DNA from 4 places in the Cronobacter sakazakii genome. Region 2 is predicted to be linked to each of the others. Evidence: predicted binding sites of a transcription regulator. Region 2 holds the regulator's gene; each other region holds the start of a gene.

Region 1 (4,373 bases), 1.7 Mb from region 2:
CCGCTGATGTTTGAAGAATTTGATCTGGTGGAGCGGTACTGAGGGGTTATTAGAACCATCAGAAACACCTTACCTGGCGGACTTTTATTGTCGCCGCGCAGCGCTTTATGGCCTGGTTTAACCGGCAGCGCGGCGAAGGCGTAATTGTTAGCCCCTCACCACAAACTCGCGCGCGGTAATTCACTGAAACGGGTGGTGTAGCCTGGCGAAAGGAATTCGCGCTTCATCGCCCAGGGCTTGACGATCCCCTGACCTGCGAACCAGAGCTTCCCCCTGCCTGAGCGATTATATTCATCCAGTAGATGCATCAGCGGCGCACTGTTGGCCTGTGGCGGGTGTTCATCGAAGAGATTAAGCTGCGCCACGCCCTGGCTGAAAAAATCACCCAGCATGACGCCCGCTTTGATGTAGCGATACCCTTCGCGCCAGATGGCGTCCAGTGCGCTCACCGCCAGCCGCACGATTTCGCGGGTGTCGTTGGTGGGTGTCAGCGCCTGGCACAGCGCCTGGTTGCTGTAGCGGTTATCGGGTTCGTCATGCGGGCTGGTGCGGATAAACACCGCCACCTGGCGGCAGAACTGATGCTCCTGACGCAGCTTCTCCGCGGCGCGCTCCGCCCAGGCGCAGACCGCCTGACGCATATCCTGGTAAGCCGTGACGCGGTAGCCAAACGAACGGCTGCACACGATCTGCTGCTTCGGCGCAACAAACTCATCCATCGCCAGACACGGCTCGCCGCGCAGCTCGCGCACGGTGCGCTCCAGCACCACGTTAAAATTTTTGCGGATCACCCACGCCGGGCTGTTGGCCAGATCAAACGCGGTCTCAATGCCCATCGCCGCCAGCTTTTTGCTGAGCCTGCGCCCGACGCCCCACACTTCATCCACGTTAAAATGCGCCAGCGCCCTGCGCAGCCGGGCGGGATCGGAGAGATCGACCACCCCACCCGACTTCGGCCATTTTTTGGTGGCGAGATTAGCAAGCTTGGCGAGCGTTTTGGTGGGCGCGATACCCACGCCGACCGGCAGATGGGTTTCGCGCCAGAGACGGTCGCGGATCTCATGAGCAAACGTGGTCAGCGACATCACGTTACTGACGCCGCGCAGATCGACAAACGCCTCGTCGATCGAGTAGATCTCCACCTGCGGCGCCATCTCTTCGAGAATATCCATCACGCGTTTGCTCATATCGGCGTAAAACGCGTAATTGGAGCTGAAGACCGCCACGCGATGACGCTCAAAGAGCGCGCGCTGTTTGAAATAGGGTTCCGCCATAGTGATGCCAAGCGCCTTTGCCTGGCGGCTGCGGGCAATGACGCAGCCGTCGTTGTTGCTCAGCACCACGACCGGTTTATCCCGCAGATCCGGGCGAAACACCATCTCGCAGGAGGCGTAAAAGCTGTTCACATCCACCAGCGCGTACATCTCAGCGCCTCTTCTTCAGCACCCAGGTGACTACGCCGAAAATCACCACCTCGGCGTCGCCGCCAAGCGGGATCGGCGCGAAATCCGGGTTCATCGGCACCAGTTGCGCCACCGGGTGCAGGCGCAGGGTTTTCACGGTGAACTCCCCTTCCAGCGCGGCCACGACAATGTCGCCCTCCTGCGGCTTCAGGGCGCTGTCCACCACCAGCAGATCGCCATCCTCGATCCCGGCGCCGTTCATCGACTCCCCGGCCGCCCGCAAAAAATAGGTGGCGTTCGGGTGCACGATGCAGTGTGCGTCAAGGCTTACACGCTTTTCTACGTAATCCTGAGCGGGCGACGGAAATCCGCAGGCCACTGTCTCAAGGAACAGCGGCAACCCCTCGGCATCAGGCTGTGGCAAGAGTCGCATCATTAACATGGCGTACTCCATCCATTCATTATGTTGTTATTTACTGTGTTTATATACAGTAGTTTGATTTGTACTGTTCTGACAACCCTATTTTTAAGCGAAGCGGCGCAATTGCCTGGAGATCGGCCGGTTTATGCGGGTTTGTTGAGCGGTATGGCGTGCAGACAAAAAAAGCCAGAGCGTGGGCTCTGGCTTTTCGGGGAAAGACTGTCAGGCGTTTTTGCGTTTCGGCAGGGTCTTCAGCAGATCTTCCGGGCTGATGGAGGCGACCACGCTGCCCGGCTGCGGCATTTTCAGGATATGGTTTTTGATCTTGCCGACCACGTGCATTTCGCAGGGTTTGCAGTCAAAGCGCAGGGTTAACACTTCGTCGCCGTGCACCAGCTGCATCGGCGTCGCCTTCCAGCTCTTGATGTTGCCCTTCGCCTGTTTCGGGCAGAGGTTAAAGGCAAAGCGCAGGCAGTGCTTGGTGATCATCACCGGCACGTCGCCTTTTTCTTCGTGCGCCTCATACGCAGCGTCGATAAGCTGCACGCCATAGCGCTGATAAAATTCACGCGCCTTATGGTTGTAGACGTTCGCGAGGAAGCTCAGGTGCGTTTCCGGGTAGACCGGCGGCGGCACGGAAACCGGCTTGCGCACGCCGCGCTGGTAATTCGCCAGGCGCGCGGCGTCCAGCGCCTCAATCGCTTCACGGCGGAACGCGTTGAGCTGGCTGTTAGGCACAAACAGCGCGCCCGGCAGCGTAATCTGCACGTCGCGGGCAAAATAGATAGTCTGCCCCAGTTTCGCCAGGCCCTCTTTCAGGCTGGTCAGCGCTTTTTCCGGGTTGTTGGCTTCGTCAAACTGCCCGTCAAGGGTATGCGTCACGCTGACGCCGTCTTCGCTGGTGATGGTCAGGATCAGCTGTTCCTGCCAGCCGCCAAGCTCGATATCCACGCCGATGCGGCGTTCGCTGGAGGTTTTCAGCAGCGCCTGCTGCCAGTTGTGATCGAGGTTGCGGTTAAGCTTGTGGTGCGGGCGCAGGGTTTTCAGCGCCGACGGCATCTCGTTCGGGAAAACGCGGTAGCGGTTTTCGCCGGTTTTTTCCGCCACATTGACGCGAAAACCCACCACTTCGCGTTTGATCATAACGTTTAGCCCGTCGCCGTTGGCCAGCGGCTCGGTGACTTCCACATCCAGATGCTCTTTGCCAACGCTCAGCACTTCGCCGACCGGCAGGCCGACGAACGTCGGGGTGTCGAACGCGCCAATATCGATTTTACGGGCGTTAACGAAGTAATCGGTGCTGCCGCGGTGGAAGGTTTTCTCGGTGGACGGCACGAAGTAGTGCGCCGTGTTACCCGCGGAGGAACGCGCCAGATCGCCGCGATCTTCAATAATCGCGTCGAGCATCTGACGGTAGTGCGCCGTGATGTTTTTCACGTAGCTCATGTCTTTGTAGCGCCCTTCAATCTTGAAGGAGCGCACGCCGGCGTCGATCAGCGCCGCCAGGTTGGCGGTTTGATCGTTGTCTTTCATCGACAGTAGGTGTTTTTCATACGCCACCACGCGACCCTGATCGTCTTTCAGGGTGTACGGCAGGCGGCAGGCCTGCGAGCAGTCGCCGCGGTTGGCGCTGCGCCCGGTCTGGGCGTGGGAGATATTGCACTGGCCTGAATAGGCCACGCACAGCGCGCCATGAATAAAGAATTCGATGGTGGCGTCGGTGTTATCGTGAATGGCGCGGATCTGGTTGAGGTTCAGCTCGCGCGCCAGCACGATTTGCGAGAAACCGGCGTCGGAGAGGAACTTCGCTTTCTCGACGCTGCGGATATCGCACTGGGTGCTGGCATGCAGCTCGATGGGCGGAATATCCAGCTCCATAATGCCCATGTCCTGCACGATCAGGGCGTCAACGCCCGCGTCATAGAACTGGCCGATAAGCTTGCGGGCCGGCTCGAGCTCGTCGTCATGCAAAATGGTGTTCAGCGTGACAAACACCTTCGCGCCGAAGCGATGGGCGAACGGCACCAGGTCTGCGATGTCCTGGAGGCTGTTGCTGGCGTTGTGGCGGGCACCGAAACCGGGGCCGCCGATATAGACTGCATCTGCGCCGTGCAGAATGGCTTCGCGGGCGATGGCGGTATCGCGGGCGGGGCTGAGCAGTTCAAGGTGATGCGGTTGCAGGCGCATAATTCGTCGTTATCCGTTATTTGAAAGGCGGCTATTGTAGTCACATTCGGGGCGTTCGGAAACTGTTTCACGGTACCGCTGCGGGTTTGCCGTTCTGCGGGAAAGTATTGCACAAAGGTTTATTTCACGCGGCACGCCGCAAGGGATACGCTGAGGCGGTATTCCTGACTTATCACCTCAGTTTCATCGTGTCGTTGTAGATTGTCGTTGGCCGCAAGCTTGCTTGCGGTTTTTTTTATGGTGCCGGGTAGTGAATAAGCGAATGAAAGCGCACCGGCAGCGCGGTGGCGTTGCGGTAGGCATGCGGCCGGTCGCCAGCAAACTTCAGCCCTTCGCCAGGGCCGAGCCGCCGCCAGACGCCG
Region 2 (4,373 bases):
CTGGCGGGATATTCAGAATCTTTAACCATAACGAAGCGCTGACACCGACAAATTTTCTTTTACTGTTGAGGCGCTGTATCAGAGATATTCAGTGCAAAAGACGCCCCCGGCGCCATAAATAGCCGAGCGACAACCCACGCAGCGCCAGGAAAACGGTGAGCGCCAGCCACAGGCCGTGGTTGCCAAGCTCTGGCAAGGTGAGCAGCGTCAGGCCAAAACCGAGCGCCGCGACGGCCATGCTGTTACGCATCTCCGCCCCGCGCGTCGCGCCGATAAACATACCATCCAGCAGATAACACCAGACGCCGACCACCGGCAGGATGGCCTGCCAGAAGAGATAGGGCTTCGCCAGCGCCTGAAGCGAAGGTAATGACGTGAGCAGTGACACAATGTACTGCCCCGCCACGGCATACAGCAGCGCGAACGCCAGCGCCACCATCCCTGCTTGTCGGCATGCCGCGCGCCAGACGCTGCTCAGCTGCGATTTATCCTGCGCGCCGAAGGCCTGCCCGGCATGGGCTTCTACGGCATAGGCGAAGCCATCAAGCGCATAGGCGGTGAAGGTCAGGAGTGTCATCAGAATGGCGTTCACCGCGACGATATCGCTGCCGAGCCGTGCGCCAAACACCGTGATGGAACCGAAGCAGAGTTGCAACAGCAGCGAGCGCAGCATGATGTCGCGGTTAAGCGCAAGCAGCCTGCCAACGCCGCCGCGCCACGCGGTTTTCAGCATCGAAAGGGTAATACCGCGCAGGCGCAGCACGCGGGCCGCCATCACAAGACCGATACCAAGCGTCGCGTACTCTGCCAGCGCCGTCGCCAGCGCCGCGCCCTGGACGTTAAGGCCAAGCCCCATCACGAACCAGAGATCGAGCACGATATTAAGCAGATTGCCGACCACCAGCAGGATCACCGGCGCGCGGGAGTACTGCACCCCTAACAGCCAGCCAAGCAACACCAGATTAGCGAGCGAGGCGGGCGCACTGAGCCAGCGGATTTCGAGAAACCGTCGGGCCTGCGTCAGCACCGCGTCGCTGCCGCCGGTAACATGCAGCGCCAGCTGTATCAGCGGCTCGCGCAGGGCGATGATCAGCACGCCGGCAATCAGCGCCAGCGCCATAGGTTGCACCAGGGCGCGGGCCAGCGCTACCGGATCGCGCGCGCCAAACGCCTGCGCGGTTAGCCCGGTGGTGCTCATGCGTAAAAAGAGCAGCAGCATAAACAGGAAACTGGTGGCGGTAGCGCCCACCGCGACGCCGCCCAGATAGACGGGGCTGTCGAGATGACCAATAACGGCGGTATCCACCAGGCCTAAGAGCGGCACGGTGATATTTGAGAAAATCATTGGCAGCGCGAGGCGCCAGAGAGCTTTATCGGTAGAAGTGAGAAAGGGCATATGGCGTTCCGATGCCGTTACGCGAAGATGAAAAAATATGCAGTCTTTAGCAGACGGGAGAGGTCATTACCGTAACCGGGGCGGGCCAGTTACGGTAATGCGGCGTCAGTGAGCCGGAAAAGGGCTCAGAGCCATTCGCCGTTGCGGATAACGCCGACCGCCAGACCTTCGATAGAGAAGTTATGCTCGCGCAGATCCACAACGATCGGTTTAAACTCGCTGTTTTCCGGCAGCAGCTCAACGGTATTACCCTGTTTTTTCAGGCGTTTTACCGTTACTTCATCATCAATGCGCGCGACGACGACCTGGCCGTTACGCACATCCTGCGTTTTATGAACCGCCAGCAGATCGCCGTCCATAATTCCGATATCTTTCATCGACATCCCGCTTACACGCAGCAGAAAATCGGCGTTTGGCTTAAACAGGCCAGGATCAACCTGATAATGCCCTTCGATATGTTGCTGAGCCAGCAGCGGTTCACCCGCCGCCACACGCCCTATCAGCGGCAGCCCGTTTTCTTCTTCCTGCAACAGACGAATACCGCGCGACGCGCCGGAGACAATCTCAATCACCCCTTTACGCGCCAGCGCTTTAAGGTGCTCTTCCGCCGCGTTCGGCGAACGGAAACCCAGACGTTGCGCGATTTCCGCACGCGTAGGCGGCATGCCGGTCTGGCTGATGTGATCCCGAATGAGATCAAACACCTCTTGTTGCCTGGTAGTTAATGCTTTCATTCCGCCCCCTGGGTGCATATACAGTGATGCTGTGAGTATATACAGCTAAAGGTGATTTTAAAACCATAACCGGTTAAAAAAGCGCTTCTTTCGCGATTTCTGGAAAACTTATCGCAAATGCTGCCAGAGCAGCGTGACCCACACGACCAGCGCGAGGATAATCGACAGCAGAACGGCGGCGGAGCCCATATCTTTGGCGCGGCCTGAAAGCTCATGAAATTCAGGGCCGATGCGATCTACCACCGCTTCGATGGCGCTGTTGAGAATTTCGACAATCATTACCAGCGTAACGGAGCCAATCAGCAGCACGCGCGTGATCGGATCGACATCCAGCCAGCAGGCGATAAGAATAGCCGCTATCACGGCGACCCCTTCCTGGCGGAACGCCGCTTCATTTTTCCAGGCGGCGCGTAATCCCTTCCAGGAATAGCCGGCAGCGTTAATAATTCGGGTTAACCCCGTGGTGTTATTGGCCATGACAAGAAACCTTTTTTAAATTCAGGCGTCAATGCTAATGCGCTTCGATAAAGAAGCACCACAGAAATTCTACGGAGTTTCTGATATTCTTGCGCCGCAATTGCATTATTAACCAGAGGCTTTACATCGTTTATGTCCGGTTGGCCACGAATTTACTACAAATTACTTAATTTACCATTAAGCGTGCTGGTAAAAAGCAAGTCCATCCCGGCGGCGCCCTGCCCCGAACTTGGGCTCGATACGTCACGCCCTATCATGTATGTGTTGCCGTATAACTCGAAGGCGGATCTCCTGACGCTACGCGCGCAGTGCCTGGAGCACGATCTGCCCGATCCGCTGGATCCGCTGGTCATCGACGGCACCGAATTGCCGCGCTATGTGTTTATCCATGGCGGCCCCCGCGTGTTCACCTACTACACGCCGAAAGAAGAATCGATCAAACTGTTCCACAATTATCTCGATCTGCACCGCAGCAACCCGGATCTCGATGTCCAGATGGTGCCGGTGTCGGTTATGTTTGGCCGCTCACCAGGCCGCGAAAAAGGCGAGGAAAACCCGCCGCTGCGCATGCTGAACGGCATTCAGAAATTCTTCGCGGTCTCGTGGCTTGGCCGCGACAGCTTTGTGCGCTTCTCACCGCCCGTATCGCTGCGCCGTATGGCGACCGAGCACGGCACCGACAAGCGTATCGCCCAGAAACTGGCCCGCGTGGCGCGCATGCACTTCGCCCGCCAGCGCCTCGCCGCCGTCGGCCCGCGCCTGCCTGCGCGCCAGGATCTCTTTAATAAACTGCTCTCGTCAAAAGCGATTGCCCGCGCCGTCGAAGACGAGGCGCGCACTAAAAAAATCTCGCACGAGAAAGCCCAGCAGAATGCTGTCGCGTTGATGGAAGAGATCGCCGCCGACTTCTCCTACGAGGCGATTCGTATTACCGATCGCGTGCTTGGTTTCACCTGGAACCGCCTCTACCAGGGCATTAACGTGCATAACGCCGAGCGTGTGCGCCAGCTTGCGCACGACGGCCACGAAATTGTCTATGTGCCCTGCCACCGCAGCCATATGGACTATCTGCTACTCTCGTATGTGCTCTATCATCAGGGGCTTGTGCCACCGCATATCGCCGCGGGCATCAACCTGAACTTCTGGCCCGCCGGGCCGATTTTCCGCCGTCTGGGCGCGTTCTTTATCCGCCGCACCTTTAAGGGTAATAAGCTTTATTCGACGGTGTTTCGCGAATATCTCGGCGAACTTTTCAGCCGTGGCTATTCGGTGGAATATTTCGTGGAAGGCGGGCGTTCACGTACTGGCCGTCTGCTTGACCCGAAAACCGGCACGCTCTCCATGACCATTCAGGCCATGCTGCGCGGCGGCACCCGCCCGATTACGCTGGTGCCGATTTACATCGGTTATGAGCACGTGATGGAAGTGGGCACGTACGCCAAAGAGCTGCGCGGCGCCACCAAAGAGAAAGAGAGCCTGCTGCAGATGCTGCGCGGCTTAAGCAAACTGCGTAATCTCGGTCAGGGTTATGTGAACTTCGGTGAACCATTGCCGCTGATGACCTTCCTGAACCAGCACGTACCGGAGTGGCGCGATGCTATCGATCCTATCGAAGCGGTACGCCCGGCGTGGCTGACCCCGACGGTCAACGAGATTGCCGCCCAGCTGATGGTGCGTATCAACAACGCGGGCGCGGCTAACGCCATGAACCTCTGTTGTACCGCGCTGTTGGCCTCGCGCCAGCGTTCGTTAACGCGCGAGCAGTT
Region 3 (4,373 bases), 370 kb from region 2:
GAAAACCGCTTTGCAGCATAAACGGGATTTCGGTGCGATAAAGCCCAATGCCGTCGATACGACTGCCGAGTTTTTCTTCATGCTCCGGGCTCAAACCCGCATTGAGCATGACCTGCACCCGCTCGCCGCTCTTCAGGCAGGCGGGCTGTTCGACATAATCTTCGGCAATCCGGCTAAGTTCATTTTCTTCGCTGAGGAGCCGCTGATATTCATGAAGCAGCACCGGGCTCGGGTCGACCAGCAGTTCGCCGCGATAACCATCGACCACCAGCATACGATGATGCAGCACAGAAGGCTGAATATCCGCGCCCATCACGGTTGGAATGCCCATCGCGCGCACCATAATAGCGGCATGGGAGTTGGCGGCCCCGTCACGCACGACGACGCCCATCAGCCTGTCCTGGGGCAGCTCGGCGAGCGTTGTGGCGGAAAGCTCATCCGCCACCAGCACAAAACGCTCAGGCCAGGTGTTCGGGCTCTGAATATTATCGTCGAGATGGAACAGCAACCGCTGCCCGAGCGTGCGCAAATCGCCTGCGCGCTCTTTCAGATAGCCATCGGTCAGCGCGGCAAACTGCTCGGCGAATTTCTCAATAACTTTTTTGACCGCCCATTCGGCGACCGAGCCTTTATCCACCTCGTCGTAAAGCTCACGACGCAGCCGCGCGTCGGACAACAGGTGGGAATAGAGATCGAAAATCGCCGCCGTCTCTTTTTGCGCGCCTGCGGCAAAACGTTTGCTGTAGCGGCGGAATTCGCCAGCGGCTTCTTCAAGCGCGGTGGTCAGGCGTTCGCGCTCAAGCCCGGTATCGAGCGTCGAGGCTTCGTAGACCTGCTCCATCAACGGCAGTGTGGCGTCCATCCAGCCCGGCGCGATCGCCACGCCCGGCGAGGCCGGCAGCGCGCGGATACGCGTCTGACGATACTGGCCAAACAGCGCGGTCAGCTGAGACTGCGACAAAATCGCCGCCATCTGGGTGGCGAGCGTCACCAGGAAGGATTCTTCGCTCTCGTCATACTGGCGCAGCTCGCGCTGCTGGACGACTAAAACGCCAAGCAGCTGGCGGCGCTGAATAATCGGCACGCCGAGAAAAGCGCGAAAACGTTCTTCACGCACAGAGGGAATGTATTTAAAGCTGGGGTGTTTTTGCGCATCGGCAAGGTTAATCGGCTCGGCGAGGCGCCCGACCAGGCCGACGATACCTTCATCAAAGGCCAGCGTTACGGTGCGCCCGCGCGGTTTTTTCAGCCCACGCGTTGCCATCAGGTAATAGCAACGCCGGTCGTGATCGGCGAGATAAACCGAACAAACATCGGTATCCATCGCAAGACAGATATCCGTAACGAGAATATCCAGCGCCTCGTTGAGGCGCGGGGCGCTGGCCACTTTCTCGACTATTTCTCGCAACCGGGTGAGCATAATTTGCGTGGCTTAACCTCTTTTACGTCGCCAGGCAGGCGAAGGATTACGCTGCGGTGGCGCGCTCTCTTGCAACGGCATCACAACGCTTGCGAACTCTTTCATCACTCGACGATAGACATCGCGCTTGAAAGAGACCACCTGGCGCACCGGATACCAGAAGCTTACCCACCGCCAGCCGTCAAATTCTGGCGTACTGCTGGTTTGCATGTTGATATCGGCGTCGTTGCTCATTAACTGCAGAAGAAACCACTTTTGTTTCTGGCCGATACATACCGGCTTTGTGTCCCAACGCACCAAACGTTTTGGTAATTTGTAACGTAACCAGTTTCGGGTAGTCGCAAGGATGCGCACATCTTTTCGTTGTAAACCGACCTCTTCGAAAAGCTCGCGGTACATCGCCTGCTCCGCCGACTCGCCAGGATTAATACCCCCTTGCGGAAATTGCCAGGAGTGCTGACCAAAACGCCTGGCCCACATTACCTGTCCCTGACGATTACAGATCACGATACCAACATTCGGGCGGTAGCCATCATCATCGATCACCGGACTACCTCAAAATAAACCTGGATAGTAACGATTGTTTCATACTCCTCATTGACGGTAAACCACTCTGTTAGCCGCTGTGAACAGGAATAACATTTGAATAACTCACAAAAATATGCGGGGTTATAAACAGGGGAAGCGATTAAGACCCGCTTTTATTCACTTTTTCTGTGGATATCTTTGTGAAGAAGTGTCTTATTTCCCAGGGAAAACCCAAAACAACCCAAAACCAGGGATTATTCTTATAGAAAAAATTGCATTGCTATTCAAACAATTATAATACAAAAAACGTGATACTCACCGCTCAGTGTGACGATCGTCACACTCACGATCCTTACTCTGACGAAAGATCGACCAGCGTCGTTTTTATCCACAGATTATGCCAATAACTTAGTCACAATTTGTTGAAAAAGGCGTTTTCCCCCGTCCGTCAAGGCTGTAAATCGAAACAGTAGTGAGGGATTTACACAGTTATCCCATTTTTCTGTGGATAAACTGGTGTAAGATCCTGTTTATTGTCGGTGACCAGATTTGAACAACCTTTATTTCTGACGTCTGAGAAATCCTTCTTTTTCATAAAAATCATTTAAAATCATGTAATTGAATTGCTTGCTCACAAGCAGGTAAACTCTTTCCACAAGCAGGCATTTTGCTGTTCATTTTTTAAACAGAAGGTAATCGTTATGACTTCCCTTGCTCCTCTTGTTCAACCGCCCGTCGATGAAGCGCAGCTGCTGCATCAGGCGCAGCAGTTGGCGGGGCTGACGCTTGGCGAACTGGCGGCGCTGGCAGGCCTCGAAACGCCCGCCGATTTGCGTCGTGATAAGGGCTGGATCGGCGTGCTGCTGGAGCGCTGGCTTGGCGCGAGCGCAGGCAGTAAACCCGAGCAGGATTTCGCAGCGCTTGGCGTAGAGCTGAAAACGATCCCCATCGACAGCCAGGGCCGCCCGCTTGAGACGACGTTTGTGTGCGTCGCTCCGCTTACCGGCAATACCGGCGTGACATGGGAAACCAGTCACGTGCGCCACAAGCTCAAACGCGTACTGTGGGTGCCGGTAGAAGGCGAGCGCGAAATCCCGCTGGCAGAGCGCCGCGTTGGCGCGCCGTTGCTCTGGAGCCCATCGCCACAGGAAGACGATCAGCTGCGTCGTGACTGGGAAGAGTTAATGGACTTGATTGTGTTAGGTCAGGTAGAGCGCATCACCGCGCGTCACGGCGAGGTATTGCAGCTGCGTCCAAAAGCCGCCAACAGCAAAGCGCTGACGCCCGCGTTCGGCGCACATGGCGAGCCGATAATGACGCTGCCGCGCGGCTTTTATCTGAAGAAAAACTTCACCGCCGCCCTGCTGGCGCGCCATTTTTTGTTATGAATCCCTTAAAATTTTGTCAACAGCCCTCCCCCGACGCATATAATTAGCGTTTTGTTTCTTTGAGCAGGACTTTTTTGAATGTGGTTTGCATGGATAACGGATCCCAACGCCTGGCTGGCACTCGGTACGCTGACGCTGCTGGAGATTGTGCTTGGGATCGACAATATTATTTTTCTCTCTCTGGTCGTGGCGAAACTGCCGAAATCTCAGCAGGCGCTGGCGCGCAAAATGGGCCTCGGCGCGGCGATGATTATGCGCCTCGCGCTTCTGGCGTCGATCGCCTGGGTCGTGAAGCTCACAAATCCGCTGTTTACCGTTTTCGATCAGGCGATCTCGATGCGGGATCTGATCCTGCTACTGGGTGGTCTGTTCCTTATCTGGAAAGCCAGTAAAGAGATCCACGAGACTATCGAAGGCGAAGAGGAAGGCCTGAAAACCAACGTGCACTCTTTCTTTGGCGCCATTATTCAGATCATGCTGCTGGATATTATCTTCAGTCTGGATTCGGTTATCACCGCGGTGGGTCTCTCCGATCATCTGTTTATTATGATGGCGGCGGTGGTGATCGCAGTGGGCGTAATGATGTTCGCCGCGCGCCCTATCGGCGAGTTTGTTGAACGCCATCCGTCCGTGAAGATGCTGGCGCTTTCTTTCCTGATCCTGGTGGGTTTTACCCTGATGCTGGAGAGCTTCGATATTCACGTGCCGAAAGGCTACATTTACTTCGCGATGTTTTTCTCCATCGCCGTGGAAAGCCTCAATCTGCTGCGCAACAAGAAAAGACCGCTGTAATCAGAACGCTCCTTCGGGAGCGTTTTTGTTTATTCCCCTGAACTTTTAAGAATTTGCTGCTTTTTCGCGCCGCCTCGCTGCTTTTTACTAGACTCTACGTGGACCCCTTCCTGATGAGGCGAAAAACAATGAATAAATGGGCTGTAGCAATTTCTGCCGTCGGATTGGCCTTCGCGGTTTCAGGCTGTAGCAGTGATTACGTCATGGCGACCAAAGATGGCCGGATGATCCTGACTGAAGGCAAA
Region 4 (4,373 bases), 2.0 Mb from region 2:
TCACAACCCTCTACTTATGGCCCCTGGGTACCGTTTGAACTAAGCGTGATGAACTGCCCCGTGGCCACCACGGCCGTTGATGCGACATTTTCCGGCGAACTGGATCCGACTAACAGTACGGCTTACAGGAGCACCGGAACCGGCAAAGGGCTGGCATTACAACTGGTTGACGGTAAAAACAATATGTACATGTTACCCGGTGGCGATAAATACACCGAAACAGTGGACGAGGCCACGCACAGCGCCACGTTTCAGCTGCGCGCACGCTATGTCCGTACCACAGAGCCGCTGGTACCCGGCACGTTTGAAAGCGCCGTACAGGTGACGTTTACTTACCGGTAAGCGTTGCGTCGCCGGGCGGGCGCGCCCTTGCGGCCCGTTGCCGGACGTTTTGCAGGCGCCTTTTTGATTAACGCCTCTGGCGCTTCGGGCTGTTCAATTGCAAACACCGGCAGCGCGTCCAGCAGCCGCTTGCCGTAGGATTTAGTGAGCAGGCGGCGGTCATAAATCACCACTTCGCCCCAGCAGCTATGGCTGCGGATAAGCCGCCCCACCTGCTGAATGAGGTTAAACGACGCCGCGGGCAGGCTTTGCACTTCAAACGGATAGCGGTTGAGGCTTTTCAGCCATTCGCCCTCTGTGACCACCACCGGGCTGTCCACCGGCGGAAAGGCGATTTTGTGAATGTGAACCTGGCTTAGCAGCTCGCCTTTGAGATCAAGCCCCTCGGCAAACGACTGCAACCCCACCAGCACGCTCGCCTCGCCCTGCTCGATTTTTTTGCGGTGTAGCTCGACAAGCCGGTAGCGCGGCTGATCGCCCTGCACCAGCAGGCCGAGGCGCAGATCCGGCACAAAGGACAAAAAGGTCTGCATCGCGCGGTTACTGGCGAACAGCACCAGCATCCCTTTGTGCTCGCCCTTTTTATATTCCGCGCGGAAATAGGCCGCCATCTCGGCGAGGTGCGCCTCTTCATGCTCCATCAGCGGCTCATGGCGCAGGCGCGGGATCACAAGTTTGCCCTGCTCAATATGATTAAACGGCGAATCGAGCGTCACGAAGCGGTCGCCTGCTTTATCGCGCAGGCCGCTCATCTCCTGCAGCCGCGCGAAGCTGTTCAGCGAACGCAGCGTGGCGGAGGTCACCACCACGTGCGGCACCTGCCGCCAGATGAGTTTTTCCAGTTGATCGCTGACGCGAATGCCCACGCAGTGGAAGAAAATATGCGGCTGCCCTTCGCGGGTTTCGCGCGTCACCCATTTCGAGACCGGCGCGCCAGAGGCATGCGCCAGCGAGGCGAGCCGCCAGAGCTTGCTTTGCGCTTCAAAGTGGCCGAGCGCGCGGTTCATCTGCAACAGCACCCGGTGCAGGCGCACAATGTCGTGGCTGCCGGTTTTTTCGCTGAGATCGTTTAAGAAGAGTTCCGCCAGCCCGCGCAGGTTTTCGGTGAGCTTCGCCAGCCGCTCGCAGATTTCCATCACCTCCTGCGGCAGTTCGCCCATTGGGAAGCGAAACTCGCTCTCCTCGCCCGGCGGCAGCAGCAGCCCGACGATACGGTTCATGCTGGCGACCAGCTCGTAGACTTCTTCGCAGTGATTGTTAAGCCGCTCCGGCGTGGAGAGCGGCGGCACGGTTTTTGGCCGGAACTGCTCAAGGCAGGTGGCGACAAGCTTACAAAAGAGATCGAGCTGCAACCGCGTCCAGGGCGCGCTGATGTCGGCGCTCATCTCCAGCGCGTCGCGGGCGACGTCCGGCAGATGGTGGCCTTCATCAAGCACCAGCAGCAGATGTTTTGGCTCCGGCAGAACGGATTCGCTCTCCAGCGCCGCCATCACCAGCGCATGGTTGGCGACCACCACTTCCGCCTCCTGAATCTCACGGCGCGCCACAAAGAACGGGCATTCGCGGTAGTAATGGCAGTTGCGGTTCAGGCAGCTCGCTTTATCGGTGCTGAGCCGCGACCAGAGGTTATCGTCAATCGCCTGATCGGTGTGATCGCGAAGGCCGTCCCACTTGTAGCTGTCGAGATCGGCTTTGAGCTTCGCGCAGCGCTGCTGCTCCTCTTTGCTGTTGGGCGTCAGCTCATCATCAAGAAACGCCAGCAGATCGCCCTGCGAGGCGCTGTCGGTGGAGAGCGCCGCGAGGTTGCGCGGGCAGACATAACGCCCGCGCCCGAAGGCGGCGGTGAAGCGCAGTTCAGGGATGATTTTGCGCAGCAACGGCAGATCTTTACTGAAAATCTGATCCTGCAACGCCACGTTGGCGGTGCTCACCACCAGCGTTTTTTGCTCTTCGCGGGCGATGGCGATACCGGGGATCAGATACGAGAGCGTTTTGCCAACGCCGGTCGGCGCCTCGATAGCCAGATGCCGCCCTTCATCGCCGCCGAGGGTTTTCGCCACTTCCGCAATCATCTGCCGCTGCGGGGCGCGGGGAATGAAGTCCGGAATTTGCTGCTGAAGCGCCTTATACCAGGCGGCGATTTGCGATTTCTGCGCGGCGGTTAATGCCATCTGAAGCCCTGAAATACTGTATAAACAGCCACTATTGTGGCACTTTTCCACCGCCAGCTGAACCTTTTTTTACCCGCGCGGCAGGAGCCGATTCGCAAGACAGATCACAAATTATCGTCACGCTAATCATAAATCGCGGGTCATTCATTGACCGAATACCAGGCGGGTGTTAGGTTTTTTAACATTGCATTGTGCTTGTTACCGTTCGGCGGGCAAAACCTGAATGCAGCCCCGGGAAATTCCCTGGCGTCTGTATTTATGTTTTGCCCGTTTTTGCTTTCAGGAGTCGGCGATGATCATTAAGCAAATCCTTAATAATAATGTCGTCAGCGCCGTCGACGAACGCGGCCAGGAAGTGATTGTCACCGGCCGTGGGCTCGGTTTTAACGCCCGCGTGGGCGAAACGGTCAATAGTAGTCACATTGAGAAAACGTTTCGTCTGCATGACGATACCGTCTCGGCGCGCTTTAAAGTTTTGCTGGATGAAATACCGGTAGAAATCGTTCAGCTCACTGATGATATTGTCGCACTGGCGCGCCAGACGCCCGGCATCAAATTAAGCGAAGGCATTTATGTCACGCTCGCCGATCATCTTTTTTACGCCATTGAGCGCCGCCAGAAAGGCATTGAAATCGCCAACCCGTTACAGTGGGAAGTGCGACATTTTTATCAGGAAGAATACGCCATCGGGCGTCAGGCGCTGGCGCTGATTGCCGCGCGCACCGGCGTGCTGATGCCGGACAGCGAGGCGTGCAGCATCGCGCTGCATATTGTGAACGCCGGGCTTAACGATCCGAAAGGCAAAATCAACGACATTACCCGGCTGATTTATCAGATCCAGAATATTGTAAAATACTGGTTCGCCGTCGGCCCCGATGAACAGTCGCTTAATTACCAGCGCTTTATTACCCACGTGAAATTTTTCGCTCAGCGGGTAATAGAGGGCCAGCGGCTGGAAAACGACGACAGCGAATTATTCGCGATGGTACAGCAGCGGTATAAAAATACCGTGGCGTGCGTGGAAGCCATTAGCGAATTTGTGGAAAAGAATTATCGCCACGCGATGACGCATTCGGAAAAACTCTATTTAACGGTGCATATCGATAATGTCGTACACCGTTTAGCGCATTCCCTTTAGGCTTGTTACTGTTCATTCAGGCAAACCCCAGAGGCAGCAACGTGCCGGTCATCATACCGGCGACTGTTTAATGAAACCGCAGGGTTTCATTCTGGAGAGGAATAGCCATGAACTACCCGCATACCGCCCGCCAGATAATTACCCTTCTCGGCGGCGAGGCGAATATTCTTTCGCTCTATCACTGTATTACCCGCCTGCGTTTTTCGCTGGTCTCGCTTGAAAAGGTCGACCGCACGGCGCTTGAACATCTCGACGGCGTCATGGGCGTCAATCTTTCAGGCGATCAGTTCCAGGTGATTATCGGCAGCGAGGTCGCGCCGCTCTGCCAGGCCATTCTCGCGCAGTTACCGGGGCTTGAGGCTAAAAAAGCAGCCGCGCCGCCAAAGCGCCGCAACCCGGTTTCCGTGGTGCTGGAAGGATTAGCGGGGATCTTCTCGCCGATTATTCCGGCCATCGCCGGCGCGGGGATTCTCAAGGGTGTGCTGTCGCTCTGCCTCGCGCTCGGCTGGGTGCAGGCCAGCAACCAGACGTATCAAATGTTGATGGCGATAAGCGACGGCGTTTTTTTCTTTATGCCACTGGTGCTCGCCTTCAGCGCCGGGAATAAATTCGGTGCCAACCCTTATGTGGCGGTGGCGCTCGCCGCCACGCTGTTTCACCCGACGCTCACCACGCTGCTGAAATCCGGCGCGCCGGTGGCGTTTCTCGGCCTGCCGGTCTCC

What was found. The regulator LexA, encoded in region 2, represses DNA repair genes until DNA is damaged. The targets are predictions, from matches to a motif close to TNCTGTATGTACATACAGNA.
Region 1: the regulator LexA is predicted to act here: its motif matches at 1,878-1,897, upstream of umuD (translesion error-prone DNA polymerase V autoproteolytic subunit).
Region 3: the regulator LexA is predicted to act here: its motif matches at 2,401-2,420, upstream of mutH (DNA mismatch repair endonuclease MutH).
Region 4: the regulator LexA is predicted to act here: its motif matches at 2,528-2,547, upstream of dinG (ATP-dependent DNA helicase DinG).

What each region holds. Positions count from the first base shown of each region.
Region 1 covers NZ_CP011047.1:3,135,592-3,139,964, reverse strand. The annotation lists gene CSK29544_RS14970 (ASCH domain-containing protein) at 1-42, shown strand, start outside; gene umuC (translesion error-prone DNA polymerase V subunit UmuC) at 156-1,424, opposite strand; gene umuD (translesion error-prone DNA polymerase V autoproteolytic subunit) at 1,426-1,845, opposite strand; gene CSK29544_RS14955 (peptidase U32 family protein) at 2,047-4,011, opposite strand; gene CSK29544_RS14950 (helix-turn-helix domain-containing protein) at 4,247-4,373, opposite strand, start outside.
Region 2 covers NZ_CP011047.1:1,453,523-1,457,895, reverse strand. The annotation lists gene dinF (MATE family efflux transporter DinF) at 89-1,396, opposite strand; gene lexA (transcriptional repressor LexA) at 1,522-2,130, opposite strand; gene CSK29544_RS06810 (diacylglycerol kinase) at 2,239-2,607, opposite strand; gene plsB (glycerol-3-phosphate 1-O-acyltransferase PlsB) at 2,740-4,373, shown strand, end outside.
Region 3 covers NZ_CP011047.1:1,819,451-1,823,823, reverse strand. The annotation lists gene ptsP (phosphoenolpyruvate--protein phosphotransferase) at 1-1,420, opposite strand, end outside; gene rppH (RNA pyrophosphohydrolase) at 1,433-1,966, opposite strand; gene mutH (DNA mismatch repair endonuclease MutH) at 2,650-3,336, shown strand; gene CSK29544_RS08580 (TerC family protein) at 3,415-4,128, shown strand; gene CSK29544_RS22630 (YgdI/YgdR family lipoprotein) at 4,257-4,373, shown strand, end outside.
Region 4 covers NZ_CP011047.1:3,973,039-3,977,411, forward strand. The annotation lists gene CSK29544_RS18865 (fimbrial protein) at 1-342, shown strand, start outside; gene dinG (ATP-dependent DNA helicase DinG) at 333-2,513, opposite strand; gene licT (BglG family transcription antiterminator LicT) at 2,806-3,651, shown strand; gene CSK29544_RS18880 (beta-glucoside-specific PTS transporter subunit IIABC) at 3,759-4,373, shown strand, end outside.